2 regions of the Mesobacillus stamsii genome follow, and region 1 is predicted to be linked to the other one. Evidence: predicted binding sites of a transcription regulator. Region 1 holds the regulator's gene; the other holds the start of a gene.
What was found. The regulator Rex, encoded in region 1, represses fermentation and respiration genes when NADH is low (regulators of the CRP and FNR family bind a similar motif). The targets are predictions, from matches to a motif close to TTGTGAAATATTTCACAA.
Positions count from the first base shown of each region.

Region 2: the regulator Rex is predicted to act here: its motif matches at 2,783-2,800, upstream of pflB (formate C-acetyltransferase).

Region 1 covers NZ_JAUSUN010000025.1:4,142-13,665, reverse strand. Annotated here, with positions in the region: gene ureC (urease subunit alpha) at 1-1,272, opposite strand, end outside; gene J2S25_RS16040 (urease subunit beta) at 1,272-1,592, opposite strand; gene J2S25_RS16035 (urease subunit gamma) at 1,611-1,913, opposite strand; gene J2S25_RS16030 (hypothetical protein) at 2,343-2,720, opposite strand; gene J2S25_RS16025 (hypothetical protein) at 2,707-3,279, opposite strand; gene groL (chaperonin GroEL) at 3,696-5,324, opposite strand; gene groES (co-chaperone GroES) at 5,432-5,716, opposite strand; gene J2S25_RS16010 (CPBP family intramembrane glutamic endopeptidase) at 6,057-6,788, shown strand; gene J2S25_RS16005 (YdiK family protein) at 6,792-6,995, shown strand; gene J2S25_RS16000 (redox-sensing transcriptional repressor Rex) at 7,020-7,685, opposite strand; gene moaC (cyclic pyranopterin monophosphate synthase MoaC) at 7,714-8,208, opposite strand; gene J2S25_RS15990 (ABC-F family ATP-binding cassette domain-containing protein) at 8,376-9,524, shown strand, end outside.
Region 2 covers NZ_JAUSUN010000001.1:83,097-89,843, forward strand. Annotated here, with positions in the region: gene modB (molybdate ABC transporter permease subunit) at 1-400, shown strand, start outside; gene J2S25_RS00425 (DUF4352 domain-containing protein) at 483-1,133, opposite strand; gene J2S25_RS00430 (alkaline phosphatase) at 1,198-2,586, opposite strand; gene pflB (formate C-acetyltransferase) at 2,885-5,110, shown strand; gene pflA (pyruvate formate-lyase-activating protein) at 5,186-5,926, shown strand; gene J2S25_RS00445 (urease accessory protein UreH domain-containing protein) at 6,019-6,747, shown strand, end outside.

The DNA.
Region 1 (9,524 bases):
TCCCACATATTCCGAAATACCATGTACAATTGCTGGGTTAATGGTGTATTTGGCAATATATCTTTTGATCCGAAAGTTATCTCCTACTGAGAGGTCCTCTTGCAGCTTGCCTCGTTGCTTCTTCATTTTATCGGCTGTTTGCCATGTGCGGGAAATCACCTCCCCTACACGTCCCATTGCCTGCGAGTCCGAAGAAATCATACTGAACACACCTAGGTCATGTAAAATATCTTCAGCTGCAATTGTTTCCTTTCTAATTCTTGAATCCGCAAAAGCAACGTCCTCCGGAACACTCGGATCCAAGTGATGACAAACCATAAGCATATCTAGATGTTCTTCCAGTGTGTTTACTGTAAATGGACGAGTTGGATTTGTAGAGGAAGGAAGAATATTAGAATATCCAGCTGCTTTAATAATATCTGGAGCATGCCCACCTCCAGCGCCTTCCGTATGAAAAGTATGGATAACCCTGCCATCGATAGCAGCTAAGGTATCTTCCACAAACCCTCCTTCATTTAAAGTGTCTGTGTGGATAGCAACTTGAATATCAAACTGATCCGCTACTTTTAAACTAGTATCAATCGTCGCAGCAGTTGTTCCCCAATCTTCATGAAGCTTTAATCCAATAGCTCCTGCTTCTACCTGTTCAATAAGAGGTTTTTCATCTGAAGAATTTCCCTTTCCGAAAAATCCAAGATTCATCGGATATTCTTCTGCAGCAAGAAGCATTCCATGAATATTCCATGGTCCCGGTGTACAAGTTGTTGCATTTGTTCCTGTTGCAGGACCTGTACCCCCACCTAACATTGTCGTAATCCCAGAGGAAAGGGCAGTCTCAATCTGCCCGGGAGATATGAAATGAATATGAGCATCAATCCCACCCGCAGTTACTATTTTTCCCTCTGCAGCAATTACTTCTGTAGAAGCACCAATAACAATATCAACATTGTCCATCAATAGTGGGTTTCCCGCTTTTCCAATAGCAGTAATATAACCATCCTTCACCCCAATATCAGCTTTATAAATGCCTGTATAATCGAGAATAATAGCATTGGTGAAAACTAAGTCGACACTCTCAGCTCTAGTCGCTAAGGGATGCTGCCCCATTCCATCTCGGATAACCTTGCCACCGCCAAACTTCACTTCGTCTCCATAGGTTGTATAATCTTTTTCAATCTCAATAAATAGTTCGGTATCTGCCAAACGGACGGCATCTCCAACTGTTGGACCAAACATATCAGCATACTGCTTTCTCGGCATTTTAAAGCTCATTAATCAACCACCTTTCCTACCGGACCATTTGTTTTGTTATTTAAACCGTAGACCATTTGTTCGCCTGAAAATGGAACAAGTTCTACTTCCTTTTGAACTCCAGGCTCAAAACGTACAGCAGTACCAGCAGGAATATTAATGTGCATTCCAAAGGCTTGTTCCCGGTCAAAGTGTAAACCTGAATTGACTTCAAGGAAATGAAAATGCGACCCTATTTGAATCGGTCGGTCTCCTCTATTGAGAACTTGAATCTTCTTCGCTTGTTTATTTTCGTTGCATACAATCATTTCTTTTTTCAACACATACTCACCAGGAATCATTGCCTACTCCTCCTTTTATTAACGAATTGGGTCATGCACCGTCACAAGCTTTGTCCCATCCGGAAAAGTTGCCTCCACCTGAATATCATGAATCATCTCAGGAACACCCTCCATTACATCTTCCCTTGATAATATTGTGGCACCGAACTGCATTAACTGAGCTACCGTCTTTCCATCCCGCGCACCTTCAAGGACTTCATATGTAATAATAGCAATAGCCTCTGGATAATTAAGCTTCAACCCTCGTTTTTGCCTACGCCGTGCTAAGTCAGCTGCTACAACGATCATTAATTTCTCCATTTCCCGCGAAGTAAGCTTCATTTATTTCACCCCTTCATTCAATATAACCCAATTAGCACATCGTTTAATATTCGATGTAAGATTACCTTACATAAAAATATTTTAAAAAATGAAAAAATAGATACGTTAGGACAAGTAGGGCCGGTTTTCAACACTCCTTTCCCGGATAATTGGACCATCACAAAAAGAAAAAGAAGCCTCCCAAAAGTTCAGTGAACTTTTGAAAAGCCTCTATAAAAACATCCATATTAGCAAACCACTCTCTTACTACAAAACCAAATCCTATCAAGGGTTCTAGGGCATTATGGTGTAGTGTTGCCCAATGATTAACAGATAGATTGGAATACTATAGCAAAAATGAATCGATCAGGTTTTTTAGAGGTACAACCTTTAAGATTAACTCATTTTCAAGTTAGAAGAAGCTTCCCGAAAATTCCAGTCATCTTTTTGTTACACTCTTTTAATACCTTCTAAATTAAAATAAACATTTTTTGCCCTAAAGGGAGCAGGACTTGTATATTGTAATTTAAATCTGTCAAAATCACTTATTCGCTTAGAATGATAATAAGGATGAGTAAACGATAATTTTTCATTTCTAAGCCAACTTGGTACTTCAATAGAATAAATTTGCAAATAATAATCTATCAAGGCTGATACTTTAGTTAAGTATGTTAACTCAGTATCATTACATAATTCTAAATCTATTGGATTGATAAGACTCTCAATAAACTCCATATCCTTTGTTCTTAGGATTTCTAATAATTGATTTAAACTTGTATCTTCATCAGGATACTCGAATAATGAAAGTAAATACTTATTCCCAATCATATCCTAAATCCTTTCCTAAATATTTTATAAAATTTATTTGTCTCTCGCCGATTAGAGTTAGCGGTATATAATTATTAAAAATAGTTAAAAGTTCATTTTTAGTAGTAATACCTAAATCTTTACATAGTAAAAAGGCATCAACAAAATCCTTAGCAGGTTCTGGTCTAGCTGCTAATATTTTCATTGCTAACAATTGTTCTGCCCTAGGTTTTAAAATTTTTAAGTTGGAATATACCTTATAGGTTTCTTTATCTTCTCTTAAAATGGCTTTCAGCGGCTCCTTAATCTCTTCATTTATCCAACCCTCTGAAAGATTAAAAATAAACTTGGTTTGGGCTAATATGTTATCCAATAATTTCGTATTAGTGTTACCAAACACACAGTCTATATCTTTAGTTGCTGGTCTATTATCATATACCATCGTCATAATAGAACCACCATAAATTGTTATCTCTAGTTGCAATAAATTTTCTTTTAGCCGTTCATTTAGATAATCAAATATCTCTAACAACTTATCCTTATCCATTAATCCAATATTATTAGAATTAGAATTAGTCACCTTATTCCACCTCTATCAGGTTTTTGCATTCTATCTTCATTATATCATTAAAAATATCAACAAAATAACCATTCTCATTAGAATATTAATAGGTGAACACTCACTAATAATGCGCCGATTTCTTCTTACGCTCCCATATCATAACCCAATTTTCTTCTTTTTCAAAATCTAAATAAAAGCGATACAATACTTTCTTCATGGTAAGTTGTCCTCTTCCTTCGCAATCGCCAAGCCATTTTTATAAAGCTCACAAAGTCTACTGACTTCATATTCAACAAGAAACCAAAAAGAAGCTTCCCACAAGTTTGCTCAACTTATGAGAAGCCTCCGTTAAAATCCTCAATATTAGCAAAATGTTAGCAAATCACTCTAAGCACCCTACAAAACCCACTCATATCAAGGGTTGGAGGCACTTATTACATCATGCCGCCCATTCCACCCATGCCGCTCATGTCAGGCATGCCGCCGCCGTTTTCTTCTGGAATGTCAGCAACTACTGCTTCAGTAGTCAGGAACATTGCAGATACGGATGCTGCGTTTTGTAGAGCAGAGCGTGTAACTTTTGTTGGGTCAACGATACCAGCTTCGATCATGTTTACCCACTCGCCAGTTGCAGCGTTGAAGCCTGTGCCGACTTCTTCGCGCTTCAAGCGCTCAACGATGACTGAGCCTTCAAGGCCTGCGTTGTGAGCAATTTGGCGAACTGGTTCTTCAATTGCACGAAGAACAATGTTCACACCAGTAGCTTCGTCGCCTTCTGCCTGGATTTCGGATACTTTTTTGTATACGTTTAGAAGCGCAACGCCTCCGCCTGCAACGATCCCTTCTTCCACTGCAGCGCGAGTTGAGTTAAGGGCATCTTCAATGCGAAGCTTACGTTCTTTCAATTCAGTTTCAGTAGCAGCACCAACCTTGATGACTGCAACGCCGCCAGCTAGCTTTGCTAGGCGCTCTTGCAGCTTTTCACGGTCAAATTCAGAAGTTGTTTCTTCCATTTGCACACGGATCTGGTTGATACGGCTTTTGATTTGTGCGCTGTCTCCAGCACCCTCCACGATCGTGGTGTTTTCTTTTGTAACAACAACTTTAGAAGCGCGTCCTAAAGAGGTGATCGTAGCAGACTTAAGGTCGCGGCCTAATTCTTCCGTGATCAATTCGCCGCCAGTTAATGCAGCGATATCTTCTAGCATTGCTTTGCGGCGGTCGCCGAAGCCAGGAGCTTTTACTGCAACTGCGTTGAATGTTCCGCGAAGCTTGTTGACTACCAATGTTGCAAGTGCTTCTCCTTCAACATCTTCCGCAATAAGCAATAATGGCTTACCTTGTTGGACAACCTGCTCAAGAACAGGAAGAATTTCCTGGATGCTGCCAATTTTCTTGTCAGTAATCAGGATATATGGGTTTTCAAGAACTGCTTCCATTTTGTCAGAATCAGTTACCATATAAGGTGATGCATATCCGCGGTCGAACTGCATACCTTCCACAACATCCAATTCTGTTGTGAAGCCTTTAGATTCCTCGATTGTGATTACGCCATCGTTGCCAACACGCTCCATTGCTTCAGCGATCAATTGGCCCACTTCTACGTCATCAGCAGAGATTGCGGCAACTTGAGCGATAGAAGCCTTCCCTTCGATTGGCTTAGAAATAGCCTTTAACTCTTCAACTGCTTTAATAACAGCTTTTTCCATCCCTTTACGGATACCCATTGGGTTCGCTCCGGCAGTTACGTTCTTAAGACCTTCGCGGATCATCGCCTGAGCAAGAACGGTTGCAGTAGTTGTACCGTCACCAGCAACATCATTTGTCTTGCTTGCTACTTCAGCTACCAGCTTAGCACCCATGTTTTCGAATGCATCTTCAAGTTCGATTTCTTTTGCGATTGTAACACCATCGTTCGTGATTAATGGTGAACCAAATTTCTTCTCAAGTACCACGTTACGTCCTTTTGGTCCAAGAGTTACTTTTACTGCATTTGCAAGAGAATCTACGCCGCGAAGCATCGCGCGGCGAGCTTCTTCACTGAATTTAATTTCTTTTGCCATGGTAGAAAAACCTCCTTAGGATTTTTATTTGTTATATGAATCTCTACACTTTTGTTTGTGTCTAGCTTTAGCGCCTAGTCCCTCGAGACGTTGGCGCTTCCGCTATTCTATTCTACTACTGCTAAAATGTCGTTTTCACGTAGGATCAGGTATTCAGTTCCCTGATACTTCACTTCTGTGCCTGCGTATTTTGAGAAGATGATGCGGTTTCCGACTTCAACTTCAAGAGCAACGCGCTCTCCGTTTTCAAGTACACGGCCAGTACCAACAGCTACGACTTTTCCTTCTTGAGGTTTTTCTTTCGCTGTGTCGGGTAAAACGATACCGCTTGCAGTTTTTTCTTCAGACTCAACAAGCTCGATAATAATACGATCTCCTAATGGCTTGATCAAGTGAAACAACCTCCTCAAATTATATGTAGATTCTTGTTTATTAGCACTCACCTTTATAGAGTGCTAACACAATTTATATAATAATGAATCTCGATTTTTTTTGCAAGCAGGAAGGATAATTTTTTTATAAAATTTTCTAAACAGCTTCTAAACCGTCTTTCTTATTCTTATGTGGGATCGCTTATATGACCGCCTGTTCCCTGGAATTTTGCTAAAAATAGTTAGAAGACAACCTGATATTTGAACTTTCCCAACACTTACTAGTAAAATGGATAGATAGCATTTCTATAATAGCTGCACATCTTCAAATAAACCGATCCTACTAGAAGGAGTTTTCATTTTGAAAAAGGAATACTGGTTCGTCATTATTGCCTATATCGTCATGCAGATTTCCAGCTTGGTCGGTGTACCGTTTGTTGTCTTTATCGGAACTGCCATGGGAAAAAGTCTGGAGGAAATGCAAACCCTCGCGATTCCATACTGGCTAGTGATCAGCTTTTCACTGACACTCTTGATCATCCTTCTAATTTTAAGGAAGGAAAGAACGAAGGACACTGATTTTCGCGACGCTTCTTCACCGGCAAGCTCGGCTGCCTGGGCATTCGGCGGGGTATTTCTTGCCTTGTTTGCCCAGTCGATTGCAGGTACTATAGAAAGCATGCTGGGAATTGAAATGGGCTCAGAGAATACTCAGCAAATCATCAAACTGATTACACAATTCCCGGTTGTCATCCTTGTCAGCTCGATTATTGGTCCAATTCTAGAGGAAATCGTCTTCCGAAAGATTATTTTTGGGAGACTGCACCAGAAAATGAACTTTTTCTTTGCCGCCTTGATCAGTTCCGTTATTTTTGCGTTGGCCCATATGGAGCCTGAACATGTGATCCTATACTCAGCTATGGGATTCACTTTTGCCTTTCTATATGTGAAAACAAAACGGATCATTGTGCCGATCATTGCCCATGTTACAATGAATACAATGGTTGTTATGCTTCAATCGGTATTTCGAGAAGACATTGAGAGAATGATAAAAGAAGCAGAAAAAATTCAAAGCTTTATTGGGGGATTTTAAGTCATGAAGCAATCGCCTATATTTTCAGGCGTTGTCTATATCTTGTTAGGCAGCTTATTTACCTATTTCGCGATCCAGAATGTCAACGAAACAGGCTGGGGGTTTTTCAGCTATTTGCTCGTAGCCCTTGCAACATTCGACTTTGGGTCCGGCATCAGAATGGTCCTGTTCCATTTCAAACTGAAGAATAACCAGAATAAAAAATAGCTCCTTCATCTGAAGGAGCTATTTTTATTCTTCCACTTCCGTTATTTCCGCGTCGGTTGGATAATGCTTCAAGAAATAAATCAACGATTGCAATTCTACTGCGAGATCAATATGATGGATTCTGATGGAAGTCGGTACATTCAGCCTTGCCGGTGTAAAGTTAAGAATTCCCTTTACATTTGCCTGCACCAATCTGTCCGTAATCGACTGTGCCACGGTGGAGGGCACCGTCAGAATTGCAACCTGAATGCCTTCCTCTATAAGAACCTTGTCAAGATCATCCATGTGATAGACTGGTACATCGCCAATCTGTGTTCCCACCTTATTCGGATCAACGTCAAAGGCAATTTTAATTTTCGTATTATTGTTTTTGGAAAAATTATAGTTCAAAAAAGCGGTGCCCAAATTTCCGACACCGATTAGACCGACCTTTGTAAGTTCATCCTGGTCCAGCGTCTTTCGAAAAAAAGTCAGCAGATAGTTTACATTATAACCGTAACCCTTTTTGCCCAAAGCCCCAAAATAGGAAAAGTCCCTTCTGATCGTCGCTGAATCTACTTTGACAGCCTCACTCAGTTCCGCAGACGAAACCCTTTGCTTGCCTGAAGAATGCAAGTTCAATAAAAATCGGTAATAGAGAGGCAAACGTTTTGCCGTTGCTTGCGGAATCTTCATTCCATCGTTGGTCATTCTCAAATCCTCCACCCTGTTTGTATTTCTATTTTATCTTCTCATCTCGCTTAAAATCACCATTTTTCCCGCCGGTTTTTTCTAAAAGATATGTCTTGCCAATCACCATGCCTTTGTCTACGGCCTTGCACATATCATAAACAGTCAGCGCGCATGCAGATGCTGCTGTTAACGCTTCCATTTCTACACCTGTGTTTCCTTTCGTTTTAACTGCTGCAGCAATTGCGAGAGTATAGTCACTCCCATTTTGCTCCCAAGCAAATGAAATGTCTATGCCTGTTAAGGGAATCGGATGGCACATAGGAATAATCTCGGAAGTCTTCTTGGCTGCCATGATGCCAGCAACCTGAGCGACCGCTAGTACGTCGCCTTTTTTTATTTTATTTTCGGTAATTCTGCCATATATATCTTCATTAACGGTAATGCTTGAATGGGCAACTGCCGTACGGACGGTCTCTGGTTTTTCACTGACATCGACCATCTTCGCTCTTCCCTCATCATTAAAATGCGTAAATTCTGCCATGCTCAAGCTCCTTTCAACCAAATAATACACTATTTTCACAAACTTGTGTGTGAACTTTGTTTCTATCCTTACATGTTAAGGCTGAATGTCTCCCCTCACAAGCAAATATTGCCGAGCCCTTTAGTTTGGGTTACACTATCCATAAGGCATTAGAGGTGAAAAAAAAAATGATTTTATTACAAGTTAATCAGCTCTCAAAATATTTTGCGGCTGATCTTATTTTAGCGAATATTAAGTTTGAAATACAGACTAATGATCGAGTTGCCCTGGTCGGCAGGAATGGTGCTGGAAAATCAACCCTGCTGAAAATCATTGCTGGCTATGAATCACATGACGGTGGAGACATCATCCGCCCGAAAGGCACATCGATCGGCTATCTTGCCCAGAATACCGGACTGGAATCCGAGAAAAGCATCTGGGAAGAGATGCTCGCTGTTTTTGACGAATTGCGCAGCATGGAAAAAGAGCTGCGGCGGCTTGAGGAGACCATGTCTGATCCTGGAATCCTTTCCAATGAAGCAGAGTATGCTAGAATTTTGAAAGATTATGACCTTTGTCAAGTTCAGTTCAAGGAGCAAGGCGGTTATCAATACGAAGCAGATATTCGTTCGGTCCTTCACGGCCTGAACTTTCAGTCTTTTGATTATTCCACAAAAATCTCCACTTTAAGCGGTGGACAGAAAACAAGGCTTGCACTCGCTAAGCTGTTATTAACGCATCCTGACATCTTGATCCTTGATGAGCCGACAAACCATCTTGACATAGATACACTTTCTTGGCTTGAACAGTATCTTCAAGGCTATGATGGGGCCATTTTGATTGTTTCTCATGATCGTTATTTTCTCGATAAGGTAGTGAACCAGGTATACGAAATCTCCCGCCATCAGCTGACGAAATTCCCAGGAAATTACAGTTCGTATTTGCATCAGAAAGCCGCAAATTACGAACGCGACCTGAAGCTTTATGAAAAACAGCAGGATGAAATCTCCAAGCTTCAGGACTTTATCCAGCGGAACCTTGCCAGGGCCTCGACAACAAAACGCGCCCAAAGTCGCCGGAAGCAGTTAGAGAAGATAGACCGAGTGGACAGGCCGTTAGCTGACGAAAAATCCGCTTCCTTCAGCTTCCAGATCGAGCGCCAGAGCGGAAATGATGTCTTGAGAGTGGACGCCCTTTCAGTTGGCTATCACAACCAGCCCGTGTCAAAGGATATTACCTTCCATCTTTCTCGCGGTGATAGTACGGCACTGGTCGGACCTAATGGTGTTGGAAAGTCGACATTGCTGAAAACCATTGTTGAAAACCTGCCATCGATC
Region 2 (6,747 bases), on a different contig from region 1:
CTGGTGGGCCGCTGTAATCGCAGCATCGGTAGTAGCATTTCCCTTGATGTATCAGTCAGCCAAAACTGGCTTCCTTCAAATTGATCAAGGTGCAGAAGAAGCGGCAAGAGTAGATGGAGCAAATGAATGGAAAGTGTTTTGGTATGTAACATTGCCTCTTTCTTCAAGATCGCTTGTTACAGGAGGAATCCTCAGTTTTACCAGAGCTCTTGGAGAATTCGGCGCAACTCTTATGTTTGCAGGCAATCTGCCCGGAAAAACACAAACAGCTCCAACTGCTATCTATATGGCAATTGAATCAGGTCATCTGAACACCGCCTGGCTTTGGGTTATTGTTATGGTGACCATCTCATTTCTCCTGTTGCTGTCCATATCCCTTTTAAAAAGTGACCTTTCCTAACGCAAATCGATTGATTAAAATAAACAAAAGGGGAAGCCGATTTCTATTGGCTTCCCTTTTTGTTCTGTTTAGAGTTCTTGTTTTAATTTCCGTTTACAACCAAGCTGACAGGATCTGCGACTTTCTTTTTGTTGTCATCAACGATATCTCCAGACAGCAGCTCTACTTTATCCAAGCTATCTAGCTCTTCCACAATAAAACCAAGACTGCCGAGTTTCGTTTGCCCGGCGGAAATTTCGCCATTTAGATTTTCTAGATAAAAATCATCTTCCCACGTCTTGTGGATTGAACCATTGATTTTCACCATAGCTACAGGACCGAAATGATAGTTTTCATTCGAATGATTCTTCAGCTCTACACTTATTTTTACGAAATCAAATTCTTCCTCATGCGTATAGGCATGAAAAAAATCAATCAAGCTGTAGGCAGGAACAAAGTGCAATAATTTCACATCTTTCACTGTATACTCAATACCATTTACTTGAAAAGTCTTATTCACTTCTTTCATTGATTTGAGGGTTAATTCGCCTTTATCATCAATGATTGAATCGCCAACTTTATGGAGGCTTATATCTTCTGAAACTTGTGGGTTTGGAACATAAACGTCTGTGTTTTTCTTCGTTGGACTGCCATTAATTACGGTAGATTTTTCCGTTTTGTTTGAATCAGCTTCTGCAAATGAGCAGCCGGTCAGCAACGAAGCAGCCAGGAATAATTGCAGGTATTTCCTCATTTCGAAAACCCCTTTTAATAAATCTCCCGCTGGCCAAGGTACCTGCGGGAGATTTTTAAATGAATTATTTTCTTTTGCCATTTTTCAAAATATCAAAAATGTTTTTCGCATTGTCCGTATTATCAATTTGTCCATAGAAAAGTTCTTTTCCAGGACCGAATGCATAGACTGGAACGTCTTCACCAGTATGCCCGCCAGTTGTCCAACCTGTGTTGGAACGCTTGTCAAAAATCTTTTCAATCGCATTGTCAATACCCACAGCTTTGTTAGTTGTTGCTGCCGCTTTCACAGACTCGATTTCTTCGGTTGTAAGCTCTGGAAGTCCAACAGATGGAAAATCGATATATTTCTTCAGTGTTGCTTCTACATCTGCACCTTTTGCAATTTCAGCTGCCATGAAGTCAGGTGTACGCTCCGCAGCTTTAATCGGAGCTCCAAACCAATTATAGATTCCGTTTGCGCCAATGGAATATCCGCCAGTCGAGTGGTCAGCAGTCGCAACAACTAATGTATGCTTGTCCTTTTTCGCAAATTCGATTGCAGCTTTATATGCCTTCTCGAAATCTTCCATTTCACTCATAGCGGCAACAATATCATTGTCATGACCCGCCCAGTCAATCTGGCTACCCTCTACCATTAAGAAGAAGCCATCCTTATCCTTATTCAAACGCTTGATTGCCGAATTCGTCATTTCTTCCAAAGATGGAGTTTCTTCCTTGCGGTCAATCATTTTGTCCATGCCTCCTTTTGCAAAAAGGCCAAGAACTTGATCATTCGTATCCTTAAGCATATCTTCTTTATTGTCTACATAGCTAAAGCCATCTTTTTGGAATTCTTCGACTAAGTTTCTGTCATTCCTGACAAAGTTGCTCAATCCCCCACCAAGCATAACATCTATTTTATGGTCGCCATTTACCAATTCATCATAGTAATCATCTGCGATCGCATTCATATTTTTACGGCTCTCATCGTGTGCGCCAAAGGATGCCGGAGTAGCATGTGTAATTTCTGAAGTAGCAACAAGACCAGTTGCTTTTCCATTTTCTTTTGCAGCTTCAAGGACTGTCTTTACTTCTGTTCCATCATTGTCAACAGCAATTGCATTGTTATACGTTTTGATACCTGCTGACATTGCCGTTGCTGCTGAAGCAGAGTCAGTTACATTTTGGTTTGGGTCCTCTGGGTAAGTCATTTGGTTACCTACCAAGTATTTATCCAGCTCTGTTCTCTCTGCTTCTGGCGTCTTTGGATTATCCTTTAAGTAGCGGTATGCTGATGTATACGTGACTCCCATACCATCACCAACCAGGAAGATCACATTCTTAATTTCTGCACGATTTTTTTCCTCGTCATCTTTTGCCTGGGCGTTAAAGGTTCCTACTAAACTGCCGAATGCTACAGTTGATAGGACAGCGAGCGGTAGAATCTTCTTTTTCAAGTTAGCTTTCATCATTGCAATACCTCCTGATATGATATTTAATACTTGTTTACTATAGCAGTGGTCTATTAACTTCTTATTAAAAGAATGTAAAGTTGTTTTAAATTGTTTGTAAAGTCTATTAGTCTCTTATATAAAAAGCATCAGACAGTTATAGTACAGTTTAATACATTATTTTAAATTAAAAGATGTAATGCGTGATTTAATCATATTGTTCATTATTTCACAAATCCGTCACACTCATTCTGTTCTATTCGTAGTATGATAATACTGTGATAACTGTTATATAAATTTCCACTAGAGGTGAGTAAAAATGAAACAATGGAATGGTTTTAATAATGGCACTTGGCAAGAAGAAATCAATGTTCGTGATTTTATCTTGAAAAACTTCTCTGAATTCACCGGGGATTCAAGCTTTCTTGAAGATGCAACAGAGGAAACGCTCCAATTGTGGCAGCAAGTAATGGAATTGACCAAACAGGAGCGCGACAATGGCGGAATCCTTGACATGGATACTAAAGTGGTTTCCACCATCACTTCCCATGGCCCAGGCTATTTAGACAAAGCAAAGGAAAAGGTTGTCGGTTTCCAGACAGATCAGCCATTTAAGCGCTCTATGCAGCCTTTTGGCGGTATCCGTATGGCAAAAGCTGCATGTGAGGAATATGGGTATGAATTGGATAAGGAAGTAGAAAAAATCTTCACAGACTTCCGCAAAACTCATAACCAAGGTGTATTCGATGTTTATACAAAGGAAATGCTTCAGGCTCGTAAAGCCGGTATCATCACTGGTCTGCCAGACGCTTACGGCCGCGGCAGAATCATCGGTGATTATCGGCGTGTAGCTCTATATGGTGTTGACTTTCTGATGGGGCAAAAGAAGAAAGATCATTCAATGACTAGCAGCGTCATGACCGAGGATACAATGCGTCTGCGCGAAGAAATTTCTGAGCAATACCGCTCATTGAATGAATTAAAGCAGCTTGCACAGAGCTATGGTTACGATATTTCGAAGCCAGCAGCAAACGCGAGCGAAGCATTCCAATGGGTTTACTTTGCCTATCTTGCAGCAATTAAAGAGCAGAATGGTGCAGCAATGAGCCTTGGACGTGTCGCGACATTCCTCGATATCTATATGGAAAGAGACTTGCAAAATGGAACACTTACTGAAAAAGAAGCCCAGGAACTTGTCGACCATTTTGTCATGAAGCTTCGTCTCGTGAAATTTGCACGTACTCCAGACTATAATGAGTTATTCAGCGGCGACCCTACTTGGGTAACAGAATCACTAGGAGGTATGGCACACAACGGGCAATCACTTGTGACGAAGAACTCTTTCCGCTTCCTTCACACACTTGATAATCTCGGACCAGCACCAGAGCCAAACCTGACAGTTTTATGGTCCCCTTCCCTGCCTGAGAACTTCAAGAAGTATTGTGCTGAGATGTCGATCAAAACGAGCTCTATCCAGTATGAAAATGACGATTTAATGCGCTGTGAATACGGCGATGACTACGGAATCGCATGCTGCGTATCAGCGATGGAAATCGGCAAGCAAATGCAGTTTTTCGGAGCGCGAGCCAACCTGGCAAAAGCATTGCTTTATGCGATCAATGGTGGCGTCGATGAAAAACTTAAGATTCAAGTTGCTCCGGCTTTAAGCCCAATAACTTCCGAAGTGCTTGACTATAAAGAAGTAATCGCCAAATTCGATACTGTGATGGAATGGCTAGCCGGACTCTATATCAACACTCTCAATGTCATTCATTACATGCATGATAAATACAGCTATGAAAGAATCGAGATGGCGTTGCATGATACAGAAGTGCTTCGAACAATGGCCACGGGAATTGCAGGCTTAAGCGTAGTCGCAGATTCATTGAGTGCAATTAAGTATGCAAAGGTAAAAGTAATTCGTGACGAAAACGGCATTGCCATTGATTTTGAAACAGAAGGCGACTACCCTAAATACGGAAACAACGATGATCGTGTGGACAGCATCGCCGTCGAACTCGTGAAAACCTTTATGACGAAGCTGCGTAAACACCCGACTTATCGCAACTCTGTCCATACCATGTCGATCTTAACGATTACTTCAAACGTCGTTTATGGTAAAAAGACAGGGAATACCCCGGATGGAAGACGTGCTGGTGAACCATTCGCGCCAGGTGCTAACCCAATGCATGGCCGCGATACGAAAGGAACACTCGCATCCCTTTCATCTGTAGCAAAACTTCCGTATAGTTATGCTATGGACGGAATTTCAAACACATTCTCCATCGTGCCAAAAGCGCTTGGAAAAGATGAAGACAGCCGTACAAACAATCTTGTTTCCATCCTTGATGGCTATGCAATCAAAGACGGTCACCACCTAAACGTAAACGTGTTTAACCGGGAAACTCTGTTAAATGCGATGGAACACCCGGAAGAATATCCGCAGCTAACAATTCGTGTATCTGGATACGCAGTAAACTTCATCAAGCTTACACGCGAACAGCAGATGGATGTAATTAACCGTACTTTCCATGAAACAATGTAAATAGTAAACATATGCCGAAACAGGAGTTGCCTCCCCCTGGCGGGAACTCCTGTTTTAAAGAAAGGGGATATCATCATGATCGGAAACATTCATTCTATTGAAACCTTCGGAACGGTAGACGGACCTGGAATCCGCTACGTCATCTTTACCCAGGGATGCCTGCTGCGCTGCCAATTTTGCCATAATGCAGACACCTGGGAGATCGGCACAGGCAAACAGATGTCTGTTTCCGAATTAATCGATGATTTAAAATCCTACCTCCCTTTTATTGAAGCATCTGGCGGCGGCATTACAGTCAGCGGTGGAGAGCCACTGTTACAAATCCCATTTATTACGCAACTTTTTAAGGAGTGTAAAAAACTAGGCGTGCACACCACGATTGATTCTTCTGGGGGATGTTATTCCACTGCTCCTCTTTTTCAACAACAGCTGGAAGAGCTATTGAACTATACGGACCTGATCCTATTAGATTTAAAACATATCAATCGCAAAAAGCATATTAAATTGACTGGTATGGCCAATGATCACATCTTGGAGTTCGCCCACTTTTTATCCGACAACCAAGTTCCCATTTGGGTTCGCCATGTACTAGTACCTGGAGTCACAAATGAAATCGAGGACCTAACAAAATTAGGTGAGTTTATTGGCAGCTTGACGAATGTTCAAAAACTTGAAATCCTCCCGTATCATAAGCTTGGCGTTTATAAATGGGAAGCATTGGGGCTCGAGTACCCCCTGAAAGGTATTGAACCACCTTCCCACGCAGAAGTAGAAAATACTTATAAGCTATTAACCGCCCATATTGCAGTGAATTAACAGCAGGAATTTATGCCCGCTGTTTTTTTCTGCATACTTTTTTGATATTGTTTTAGTATCATAGTGATAATATTTTTTTGTGGAGGTTCTTTATGTATCAACTGTTTACAGAAATAAGTAATTTTTTAAGCGGCCCATTTTTCACTCTTGTCAATCAAACTGAACAAATCCCTTTATTGGCAAGCTTCCTCTTAGGCCTTGTCGGGGCTCTTGCACCATGCCAACTGACAGGAAATCTTGGTGCGATAACCTACTATGGCAACAGAAGTCTGCAAACGAAAAGTCAGTGGATTGAGATTGTATTTTTCATCCTGGGAAAAATACTTGTCTTTACACTGTTAGGCCTTACAGTTTGGCTAGTTGGTCATAGCTTCCAGCAAATCTTACCAGGCTTCTTTTCTTGGTTCCGCAAACTAATTGGTCCTCTTTTCATCGTGATCGGCCTTTCACTTATTGGGCTCTTTGCATTTAATTGGGTCAATCGCTTAACTTCTGTTCTACCACAATGGACAGGAAAAGGAAAAACAGGCTCTTTCTTAATGGGGGTAAGCTTTTCCATCGCGTTCTGCCCTACGATGTTTTCATTATTCTTCTTCACTCTTATGCCGATTGTTCTGAGCACATCCTACGGAGCCATCCTTCCGTCTGTTTTTGCCGTTGGCACTTCCATCCCGCTGATTGTGTTTGCAGCAATTATTTCATACGTCGGCTTGAATGGAACATTGATGAAAAAAAGTCGCAACCTGGGTTCAGTAGTACAGAAACTTGCCGGTTACATATTAATCATTGTTGGAGTTTTTGATACAGTTACCTATTGGGGG